3 regions of the Streptomyces viridosporus T7A genome follow, and region 1 is predicted to be linked to each of the others. Evidence: riboswitches for the same ligand, from Rfam matches in the RefSeq annotation. Region 1 holds a riboswitch; each other region holds the start of a gene.
What was found. Region 1 has a riboswitch for cyclic di-AMP ahead of CP969_RS16625 (LysM peptidoglycan-binding domain-containing protein). Riboswitches for the same ligand answer to the same signal wherever they lie in the genome.
Positions count from the first base shown of each region.

Region 2: linked by a shared signal. The riboswitch ahead of CP969_RS18960 (M23 family metallopeptidase) and the one ahead of CP969_RS16625 (LysM peptidoglycan-binding domain-containing protein) in region 1 are both predicted to bind cyclic di-AMP.
Region 3: linked by a shared signal. The riboswitch ahead of CP969_RS32315 (M23 family metallopeptidase) and the one ahead of CP969_RS16625 (LysM peptidoglycan-binding domain-containing protein) in region 1 are both predicted to bind cyclic di-AMP.

Region 1 covers NZ_CP023700.1:3,607,690-3,610,952, reverse strand. The annotation lists gene CP969_RS16635 (cytochrome P450 family protein) at 1-97, shown strand, start outside; gene CP969_RS16630 (LysM peptidoglycan-binding domain-containing protein) at 312-1,271, shown strand; cyclic di-AMP (ydaO/yuaA leader) riboswitch at 1,477-1,645, shown strand; gene CP969_RS16625 (LysM peptidoglycan-binding domain-containing protein) at 1,649-2,419, shown strand; gene eno (phosphopyruvate hydratase) at 2,695-3,263, shown strand, end outside.
Region 2 covers NZ_CP023700.1:4,097,667-4,100,929, reverse strand. The annotation lists gene CP969_RS18970 (dihydrofolate reductase family protein) at 1-939, shown strand, start outside; tRNA gene CP969_RS18965 (tRNA-Met) at 1,004-1,077, shown strand; cyclic di-AMP (ydaO/yuaA leader) riboswitch at 1,372-1,529, shown strand; gene CP969_RS18960 (M23 family metallopeptidase) at 1,542-2,573, shown strand; gene CP969_RS18955 (PrsW family intramembrane metalloprotease) at 2,713-3,263, opposite strand, start outside.
Region 3 covers NZ_CP023700.1:7,081,282-7,084,544, reverse strand. The annotation lists gene CP969_RS32320 (SGNH/GDSL hydrolase family protein) at 1-206, opposite strand, end outside; gene CP969_RS32315 (M23 family metallopeptidase) at 413-1,363, opposite strand; cyclic di-AMP (ydaO/yuaA leader) riboswitch at 1,368-1,530, opposite strand; gene CP969_RS32310 (alpha-galactosidase) at 1,805-3,263, opposite strand, start outside.

The DNA of each region.
Region 1 (3,263 bases):
GCTCGCGGTGGATCCCGCCGAGCTGCGCTGGCGCGGCGGGCTCATCATGCGCGGACTGCGCACCCTGCCGGTGGAGTTCACCCCACCGCGGGGCTGACCGGAGGGGCCCGGGGCGCCGTTTCCGCGCCGGTTCCGCACGCCCCGGGCGGAACAGCGCAAACATGACACGCGCTCATCTCTGTGATCTTCACGTGATCTGTGCGGCATGAACTTGTGACAAGTGATCGTCTGCGGATACGTTCACCCATCAAGCGTGGCGCCTCGACTCCGTCCGCCGCGCCGGTAACTGCTGTCGTGTGAAAGGTCTCCGCATGCTTTCCGGGAACGGTCGGCACCGTCGCCCCCGCCAGGCTCCGGCACTCCTCGTCGCGGCCGGAGTGACCGGCTCCGCCATCGCGATCCCGCTCCTCGGAGCCGGCAGCGCCAGCGCGGCCGACGGCGCGACCTGGGACCGGGTCGCAGAGTGCGAGAGCGGTGGCTCCTGGAGCCAGAACGCCGGCAACGGTTACTACGGCGGACTGCAGTTGACGCAGGACGACTGGGAGAAGTACGGCGGACTCGACTACGCGCCGAGCGCCGACCAGGCCAGCCGCGGCCAGCAGATAGCCGTGGCCGAGAGAATCCTCGCCGACCGGGGGGTCGGCGCGTGGCGCACCTGCGGACTGACGGCGGGTCTGGAGCAGAGCTCCGCCCCGGTCGACACGGGCGGGGCGGGGAACTCCACGCCGAGGGCGTCCGATGCGCCGGACTCGTCCGGATCGTCGGACTCCGGTGAGCCGTCCGCCTCTCCCTCCTCCCCCTCCTCCTCGCCGTCGTCCGACCCGTCGTCCGACCCGTCGGCGGACGCGAGGGGCGGGGGCGGCGTGCCGGGCGAGTCCGCCGGTCCGGACGCCGCTGCGTCCCCCTCCGCATCGACCGCCCCGAAGCGTGACGAGTCGGACAAGTCCGGACAGTCCGAGGGGTCTTCGGCGTTCACCGAGGACACCGGCACCGGCCGTCACCGCGGCGCCAGCGCCGAGGAGGCCGAGGGTCGCGCGGACGAGGCGTCCGGCCGGCACGCCTCGCGCGGCGCCGACGCCTCCCGCGGCGCCGCCGGCGGCCCCTACACCGTGCGCTCCGGCGACAGCCTCTGGTCCATCGCCGACTCCCTTGAGCTCGAGGGGGGATGGCGCGCTCTCTACGCGAAGAACGAGCAGGCCATCGGTGCCGACCCGAACCTCATCGTGCCCGGTCAGGAGCTCGAGGTCGGAGTCGGGCAGGGCGGGGAGTGACGCCCGAAGGGGCGGGCGGGCGGCGCTAGTTGACGTCACGTTTCATGCTGAATGTCCGTTTTAAAGATGATGAGAGATAGATCTCAGAAGTCCTGATCGTCTTTGTCATCCGGTCGATCACGTGCTTACGGTCGTGACCGCTCGCCACCGCGGGCCCCGATCGCCGTCACGCCGAATCCTGCCGGCGGCGGTACGGGAACAGTCGTCGCGTCATGCGCCACAGGCAGGAGCGGGGGACCCAAGGTAGGCGCCGGATCCGGAAGTTGACGCCGGATCCGGCTCGGGGTGAAGCCGTGTCCCGTGAGGGGCGCGGCCGGGCAACTCAACCGGCCCGAACCCGACAGCTCACCTCGTAGGCGTCGGTGAGGGGATCATCCATGCTGTTTTCCGGCAAGGGCAAGCACCGTCGTCCGTCCAAGGCCACTCGCGCCATCGCCGTCGCCGGTGTCACCGGCGCGGCCGTCGCCGCCCCGCTGATGGCGGCCGGCAACGCCTCCGCCGCCACCGCCTCCGAGTGGGACGCCGTCGCCCAGTGCGAGTCCGGCGGCAACTGGTCCATCAACACCGGCAACGGTTACTACGGCGGTCTGCAGTTCTCCGCCTCCACCTGGGCCGGGTACGGCGGCACGAAGTACGCCGCCACCGCCGACCGGGCCACCAAGGCCCAGCAGATCGAGATCGCCGAGAAGGTCCTCGCGGGCCAGGGCAAGGGTGCCTGGCCGGTCTGCGGCAAGAACCTGTCGAGCGCCCCCTACGGCGGCGGCTCCACCCAGTCCCAGGGCGGCGGCTCCTCGCAGGGCTCGCAGAGCCAGGGGCAGAGCCAGAACCAGGGCCAGGGGCAGAGCCAGAACCGGAGCCAGGGTCAGAACCAGTCCCAGGGCGCCGGTTCCGCCGAGACCCGTGAGACCGAGCGGAAGGCCTCCCGCTCCACCGAGCGCCCGGAGGCGAAGAAGACCGTCACCACCCCGACCGGTGAGAAGGTCCAGAAGGGCGACGGCGAGTACAAGGTCGTCAAGGGCGACACCCTCAGCTCGATCGCCGAGGAGCACGGCGTCAAGGGCGGCTGGGCCAAGCTGTTCGACCTCAACGACGACATCGTCGAGGACGCCGACCTCATCTACCCGGGCCAGCAGCTGCACCTGAAGTAAGGGCGGCGGCCACCGGCCCCTCCCCGTCCCCACGGGCTCCCCGCCCCGGTGCGTGTTCCCCCGTACGCACCGGGGCGGGGTTTTTCACGGGTCCGCGAGGTCACGGTTTCCGTCACGTTCCCCGAACGTGCTTTGTTCCGTTCGGAAACAATCTAAGCTCGGTTCCGTCCACGGGACGGGCGATCGGATGCCGATCGCCCGGAGCCGGTTAGGCTCGGTCTCGCAGAGCCACCGCGGCCCTGCCCACTCGCGTCACATCCATGAAGGAGATGCTCGTGCCGTCCATCGACGTCGTCGTAGCCCGGGAAATCCTGGACTCCCGAGGCAACCCCACGGTCGAGGTCGAGGTCGGCCTCGACGACGGCAGCACGGGTCGTGCCGCCGTCCCGTCCGGCGCCTCCACCGGCGCCTTCGAGGCCATCGAACTCCGTGACGGCGATGCCAACCGTTACCTCGGCAAGGGTGTCGAGAAGGCCGTCCTGGCCGTCATCGAGCAGATCGGCCCGGAGCTGGTCGGTTACGACGCCACCGAGCAGCGCCTGATCGACCAGGCGATGTTCGACCTGGACGCCACCGACAACAAGGGCTCGCTCGGCGCCAACGCCATCCTCGGCGTCTCGCTCGCCGTCGCCCACGCCGCCTCCGAGGCCTCCGACCTGCCGCTCTTCCGCTACCTGGGCGGCCCGAACGCGCACCTGCTGCCGGTGCCGATGATGAACATCCTGAACGGCGGCTCGCACGCCGACTCCAACGTGGACATCCAGGAGTTCATGATCGCCCCGATCGGCGCGGAGACCTTCTCCGAGGCCCTGCGCTGGGGCACCGAGGTCTACCACACCCTCAA
Region 2 (3,263 bases), 490 kb from region 1:
CCCGAGCGGCGGGCCGACCGGGTCGCCCGGGGCCGGCCGGAGTACCCGCTCAAGGTCACCGTCAGCGGCTCCGGCGACCTGGACCCGGCGGCGCGGTTCTGGCACACCGGCGGCGAGAAGGTCCTCTACACGACCGACCGGGGCGCCGAGCGGGCCCGTGCCCACGGCCTCGCGGCCGACGTCGTCCCGCTCGGTCCCGAGCTCGACTGGCGCCGGCTGCTGGAGCACCTGCACGCCGTGCGCGGGGTCCGGCGGCTCATGGTCGAGGGCGGCGGCCTGGTCCACACCCAGCTCCTCACCCAGGGCCTCGCCGACGAGCTCCAGCTGGTCCTCGCCCCGCTCTTCGTCGGCGACCCGGACGCCCCCCGCCTCTTCGGCCCCGGCTCCTACCAGGGCGGCCGGCTGCGGCTGCTGGAGACCCGGGCCGTCGGCGACGTCGTCCTGATGCGCTACGGGCCCACCGCGCCCGGCACCGGTGCGCTGCCCTCCGCCGCCGACCACCACTGGCTGGCCCTCGCCTGCGACCTCGCGGAGCGGTGCCCGCCGTCCGGGACGGCGTTCAGCGTGGGCGCGGTGGTGGTCGCGGCCGACGGTACGGAGCTGGCGCGGGGCCACTCCCGGGAGGGCGGGGACCCGGTGGTGCACGCGGAGGAGGCGGCGCTCGCCAAGACCGATCCCACGGACCCCCGGCTCGCGACCGCCACCGTGTACTCCAGCCTGGAGCCCTGCGCCCGGCGCGCGTCCCGGCCGGCGCCTTGCGCCCGGCTGATCCTGGACGCGGGGATACGGCGGGTGGTCACGGCCTGGCGCGAGCCGGACACCTTCGTGCCGGGCGCCGACGGCAGCGGGGTGCTGGTGGACGGGGGCGCCACCGTCGTCGTCCTGCCGGAGCACGAGGAGCGGGCCCAGGCGCCGAACGGCCACCTGATCGGCCGCTGAGGAGGGGCGGGGGAAAGGGGTGTGCTGCGTGTCCCGCGCATGGCGTACACTGGTGTCATACCGACGCGGGGTGGAGCAGCTCGGTAGCTCGCTGGGCTCATAACCCAGAGGTCGCAGGTTCAAATCCTGTCCCCGCTACTGAAGGCCGAGGGCCGGAATCCGAAAAGGGTTCCGGCCCTCGGTGTTTTCCCGTGCGCGGATCCCGTCACCGAAGGTGACCGGTCCGCCCCGCTGCGCATAACGACTGACGAACCGTCAGAAGATCATGGAGGCCTGAGAGGCGGTCAACTCGCCCGTTTTCGCCTGCTCCTGACGGTTAAGTCCCAGCGGGAACCGTGAATGATCAAGAGGAACGGCTTGGAATCCGGCCCTCGCGTCTATTAACGTTCGATAACGCAGCGCGGTCGTCCCAGCCGTCACAGAAGTCGGCTCCGTGCGCACGCGCCGAATCCCGCAAGGGAACCGGGGAACCACCACCATGGGGTGAATCGCGTGGATGCCGCCGTGGAAGCACGGCTCGTATACGCGCGTAGGAGACCTTCCTGCTCCGAACCCGTCAGCTAACCCGGTAGGCGGTGGAGGAAGGAAAGGAGTACGCCCACGTGGCGTCCAACCGGCCCGCTCCCGAGGCCCCCTTCATGCCGAGCCAACGCGACGGCGAAACCTTCGGCTACGGCCGCGTCCCCGACGACGAGGGCCCCTTCGAGGAGTGGAACCCCACCGCGGAGTCCATCCGCCCGGTCCGCGGCCGGCACCGCGTCAGCAAGCAGCGCGGCGGAGGACTCGCCCGCAGCTCCACCGTCCTGGGCGTCGGCGTCATCGCCGCGGTGGGCGCGGGCGGCATGGCCAGCGCTCAGACCGGCAAGCCGCCGGTCTCGATCTCCGTGCCCGACCTCCCCAACGTGGGTTCCCTCATCTCCGACGAGGAAGAGCCCGCCGGTTCCGCCACTCCGCTCAGCAGCATCGGCATGACCGCCGCCGACACCGAGCAGGGCACCGCCGGCGCCGGTGAGGCGCTGCGCGCCCGGATCATGGCGCAGGTCGAGCAGCAGCAGGACCAGGCCGAGAGCAAGGCCGCGGCCGAGGCCCTCGCCGCCGCCGAGAAGGAGGCCGCCGAGGCCGCCGCCAAGGCGGAGAAGGAGGCCAAGGCCGAGGCCGCCGCCGCGAAGAAGAAGGCGGAGGAGGAGGCCCGGGAGAAGGCCGAGGCCGAGCGCCTCGCCGCGCTCGCCAAGCAGTACGCGCTGCCGACCTCCTCGTACACCCTCAGCTCGACCTTCGGTCAGGCCGGCGCCTACTGGTCCTCCGGCTACCACACCGGCCTCGACTTCGCCGCTCCCTCGGGCACGCTGATCAAGGCGGTCCACACCGGCACGATCACCTTCGCCGGCTGGGACGGCTCCTACGGCTACAAGACCGTGCTGACCCTCGACGACGGCACCGAGATCTGGTACGCCCACCAGTCCTCGATCAACGTCAGCGTCGGCCAGCAGGTCACCACCGGCGACGTGATCGGCCGCGTCGGCTCCACCGGCAACTCCACCGGGGCCCACCTCCACCTGGAGGTCCACTCCGGCGGCTCCTCCTCGGGCATCGACCCGCTGGCGTGGCTGCGCAGCAAGGGCCTCAACCCCTAGGAACCGCAGCTCCCAGCTCCCCGCACCCCGGCAGTCCCGACGGCGACCCCCCGACGTCAGGGCTGCCGGTCGCGTGCGCGGCCTGCCCCCGCGCGCGGTGCCGACGGCCCGTGCGTCCCGCGGCCCGCCGCCCGGCGGCTCAGGACCGGTAGGGGTTCGGCGGGTACGCGGAGTACGGGTGCGCCTGCGGCGGCGGCCCGTACCTGTGGCTCCCCCGCATCCCCTGAGCCCCCTGGAACCCGTGGGGTACGTGGCCCCCGTAGGGCCCGTGGCCCCCGTACGCCGGCCACGGCGCGAAGGCGGCCGGGACCGGTGGCGCGGTGGCGCGGGCCGCGTGGTCCAGCGCCGGACGGGCCGCCTCCCGGCGGTGCCACAGCTCTCCCAGCAGTTCCCGCTCCCGTACGGTGAAGTCCGGCCCCGCCCGGCCGAGCCGCCCCCGGTGCCGCAGGAACGCCAGCGAGGTCGCGTACGCCTCGTACTGCGCCACCGCCCGTGCCGCGGCCCTCCCCCCGTGCCGGCGCGCGTACCGCCGGGCGACGCGCCGGGCGCACATCGAGCCCAGGGCGAACGGCTCCATCGGCCTCAGCCAGCCGGCCACGGCGTACGCGGGCAGCTCCGCCCGCACCGTCCGCAGTTCGCGCTGCCGCGTCCACACCACCAGCCAGGTCAGCACGCCGAACGCCGGCACCA
Region 3 (3,263 bases), 3.5 Mb from region 1:
ACGGCCCGGGGAAGTTGGTCCGCCATGATCTGGTCCAGCAGTTTGCCGCGCACCGCGAGGTTCGTGTACCGGAAGTCGCCTTCGGGCCGGCGGTCGGCGAGGAGCACGGCGAACCGGTCGGCCCAGCCGACGAACGACCCGTCGGGTCCGGGGTCGCCGACCCCCTCGGTGAAGCTGTCCCCCAGCGCCACGTACGACCCGATCACTGTCTTGTTGTCACTCTTCGAATCGTCTGCCACAGGAGCACATGATTCACCTTCGAATGTGACCTACGCGACCGTAGGAAGGGGTTGACGGACGGTGAGATAAGCCACTCCGGAAGAGTCGGCGCCTCCGGGAATACGCCGAAGACCGGACCCGGGGATCGGGGTCCGGCCTTCGGCGGCGTGTCAGGCAGGCGGTCTCGCGGGGGTCAGAGGGCGACGCCCTTCGAGCGGAGGTAGGAGACCGGGTCCACGTCCGAGCCGTAGTTCGGCGAGGTGCGGATCTCGAAGTGCAGGTGCGGGCCGGTCGAGTTGCCGGTCGAGCCGGAGAGGCCGACCTGCTGACCGGCGCTCACGGCCTGGCCGGCCGAGACGGACAGCGAGGACAGGTGGGCGTACTGGGCGTAGTAGCCGTCGTTGAGCTTGATGACGACCTGGTTGCCGTACGCACCGGCCCAGCCCGCGGAGACCACGGTGCCCGCGCCGACGGCCTTCAGGGAGGTGCCGGTGGGGATGCTGAAGTCGACGCCGGTGTGGTAGCCGCTGGACCACAGGCTGCCCGACACCTTGTAGCCGGTGCCGACGCCGCCGCCGGGGACCGGGGAGCTGTAACCGGAGGCGCTCGCGGCCTGCTGGGCGGGCGCGGCGTCCGCGGAGGCGGTCTTGGCGGACCGGGCGGACTCGGTGGACTGCGAGGAGCGGGCGGTGGACTTCCCGGACGACGAGGACTTCGACGCACCGGAGGAGGCGGACGCGTCCGGCGAGGAGGACTTCTTCGGCGCGGCGGCGGCCTTGCCGTCGATCGAGAGCTTCAGACCGGGGTGGATGAGTGAGGGGTCGTCACCGACGGCCTCGCGGTTGTCCGCGTAGAGCTGCTTCCAGCCGCCGTCGACGGCCTCGCTCTCGGCGATCCTGGCGAGGTAGTCGCCGGCCTTCACGGTGTACGTGCGGGTTTCGCCGCTCTTCTCCGCGGCGGCCTTCTGGCCGGTGACGGAAAGGGACTGGACGGCCTTCTCGGGGGCCGCCTGCGGCGTGGCGGCGTGCGCGCCGGTGGCGCCGAGGAGCGGCAGGGCGAGCGCGGCGCCGCCGGTTCCGGCGACGGCGATGGAACGGGCGAGACGCTGGGTCGTGGTGCGGCGGTGCTTACCCTTCGCGGGCATGACGAATTCCTCTCCGGCGCCTACGAGGTGAGCTGTCGGGTTCGGACTGGAGATGTCCGGCCGCGCTGTGACGCGGCTTCACCCCGAGCCTGTTCCGGAGACCGGGACAGGCGGTCTTGCCTGTGGGTCCCCCGCTCCTGCCGTACACGGGTCAGTGTGTGCGGGCTCCGGGCGGCGGCAGGATTAGGCGTCCGTCCGGATCGGTGGCGAACGTAAGCGACTGCGGCGCAACGGGACAAGCGCGGGGTTCGTCCCGAACCCCTTTTTCCGTGATCCACGGGCAGGAAAGACGTCACCGAGCGTCAACCGGGATTCCGGCCCCCACCGAATTCCCTTGCTGCTCCGCCGTATTACGTGAGCATGGCGACAACACCGTGTCACGGGTATGACGATGCTCACGCACCCCGGCCCCACCCTCCCTTACATGAGGGCGCGTTATCCCTAAACGGATATATCGGGCAGATCGCCCTGATCGCCGGATTCCAGGCGGCGCAGCCGGAACACCGCGGCGTCCAGATCGCCGCGCAGACCGGTGCGCAGACCGTGGTGCAGCAGCACGGCGCCCCGGTGCTCCTCGCCGGTTTCCCGGCACGCGTACACCGATGACGCGTCGAGACCCCGCAGCCGGAGCGCGGGGACGGGCTCCCCGTAGTGCTGCGCCTGGAGGCAGGCGAGGACGACGGTCTCGTCACCGAGGACGTACTGCACCGCGCTCAGCCCGCCCTCCGGGGCGCGCAGCCGGTACAGGTCGCCGCGCTGGACGACGGGCCGGATCTCCTTGTAGAGCGCGACCCACGCCCGCGCCTCGGCCCGTTCCTCCTCGCTCCAGCGCATGAGGTCGCCGCCGATCCCGAGCACCCCGGCCATGGCGCTGACGAACCGGAGGCGCAGGGAGCTGGTCCGCCCGTTCAGCATGGTGTTCGGGCTGTCGGTGACCCAGGCGGCCATGACCCGCGCCGGGTGGATCTGGCTGAAGCCGTGCTGGATCGCGAGCCGGTCGAGCGGGTCGGTGTTGTCCGAGGTCCACACCTGGTCGACGCGGCGGAGGATGCCGAGGTCGATCCGCCCGCCGCCGCCCGAGCAGGACTCGAAGGCCACGCCCGGGTGGGCCGCCCGCAACCGGTCCAGCAGGGTGTACAGGGCGTGCACGTGCTCGGTCCACAGCCGCTGCGGATACGGGTCGCCGGGCCAGCCCGCGTCGGTGAAGCAGCGGTTGAAGTCCCACTTCACGTAGTCGATCGGGGCGCCGGCGAGCAGCCCGTCGAGCTGTTCCCAGAGGTACTCCTGCACGTCGGTGCGGGCGAGGTTGAGGACGAGCTGGTTGCGGAACTCCGTACGGGTGCGCCCGGGCTGGAACTGCACCCAGTCCGGGTGGGCGCGGTACAGGTCGCTGTCCGGGTTGACCATCTCCGGCTCGACCCAGATGCCGAACCGCATGCCCAGCCCGTGCACATGGTCGGCGAGCGGTTTCAGACCGCCGGGGAAGCGGTCGGGGTTGGGCGTCCAGTCGCCGAGTCCGGCCCGGTCGCCCGTACGGGCCCCGAACCAGCCGTCGTCGACCACGAACAGCTCGACGCCCATCGCGGCGGCCCGTGCCGCGAGCGCCCGCTGCTGCTCCTCGGAGATGTCGAACCCGGTGGCCTCCCAGGAGTTGAACAGCACGGGCCGGTCCCGGTCCGGGTCCGGGATCACGTGCGCCCGCTGGTAGGCGTGCCAGGCGCGGCTGGCGCCGCCGAAGCCGCCGTCGCTCCACAGAGCGGCGAAGACCGGGGTGACGTGGGTCTCGCCGGTGCCCAGCATCAGCAGGCCCGAGTCGTCGTGCCCCGCGCCGCCGGTGATCTGCACGCGTGCGTCGGGGAGCCGGGCGACCGCGATCCGCCAGGAGCCCGACCAGCCGAGG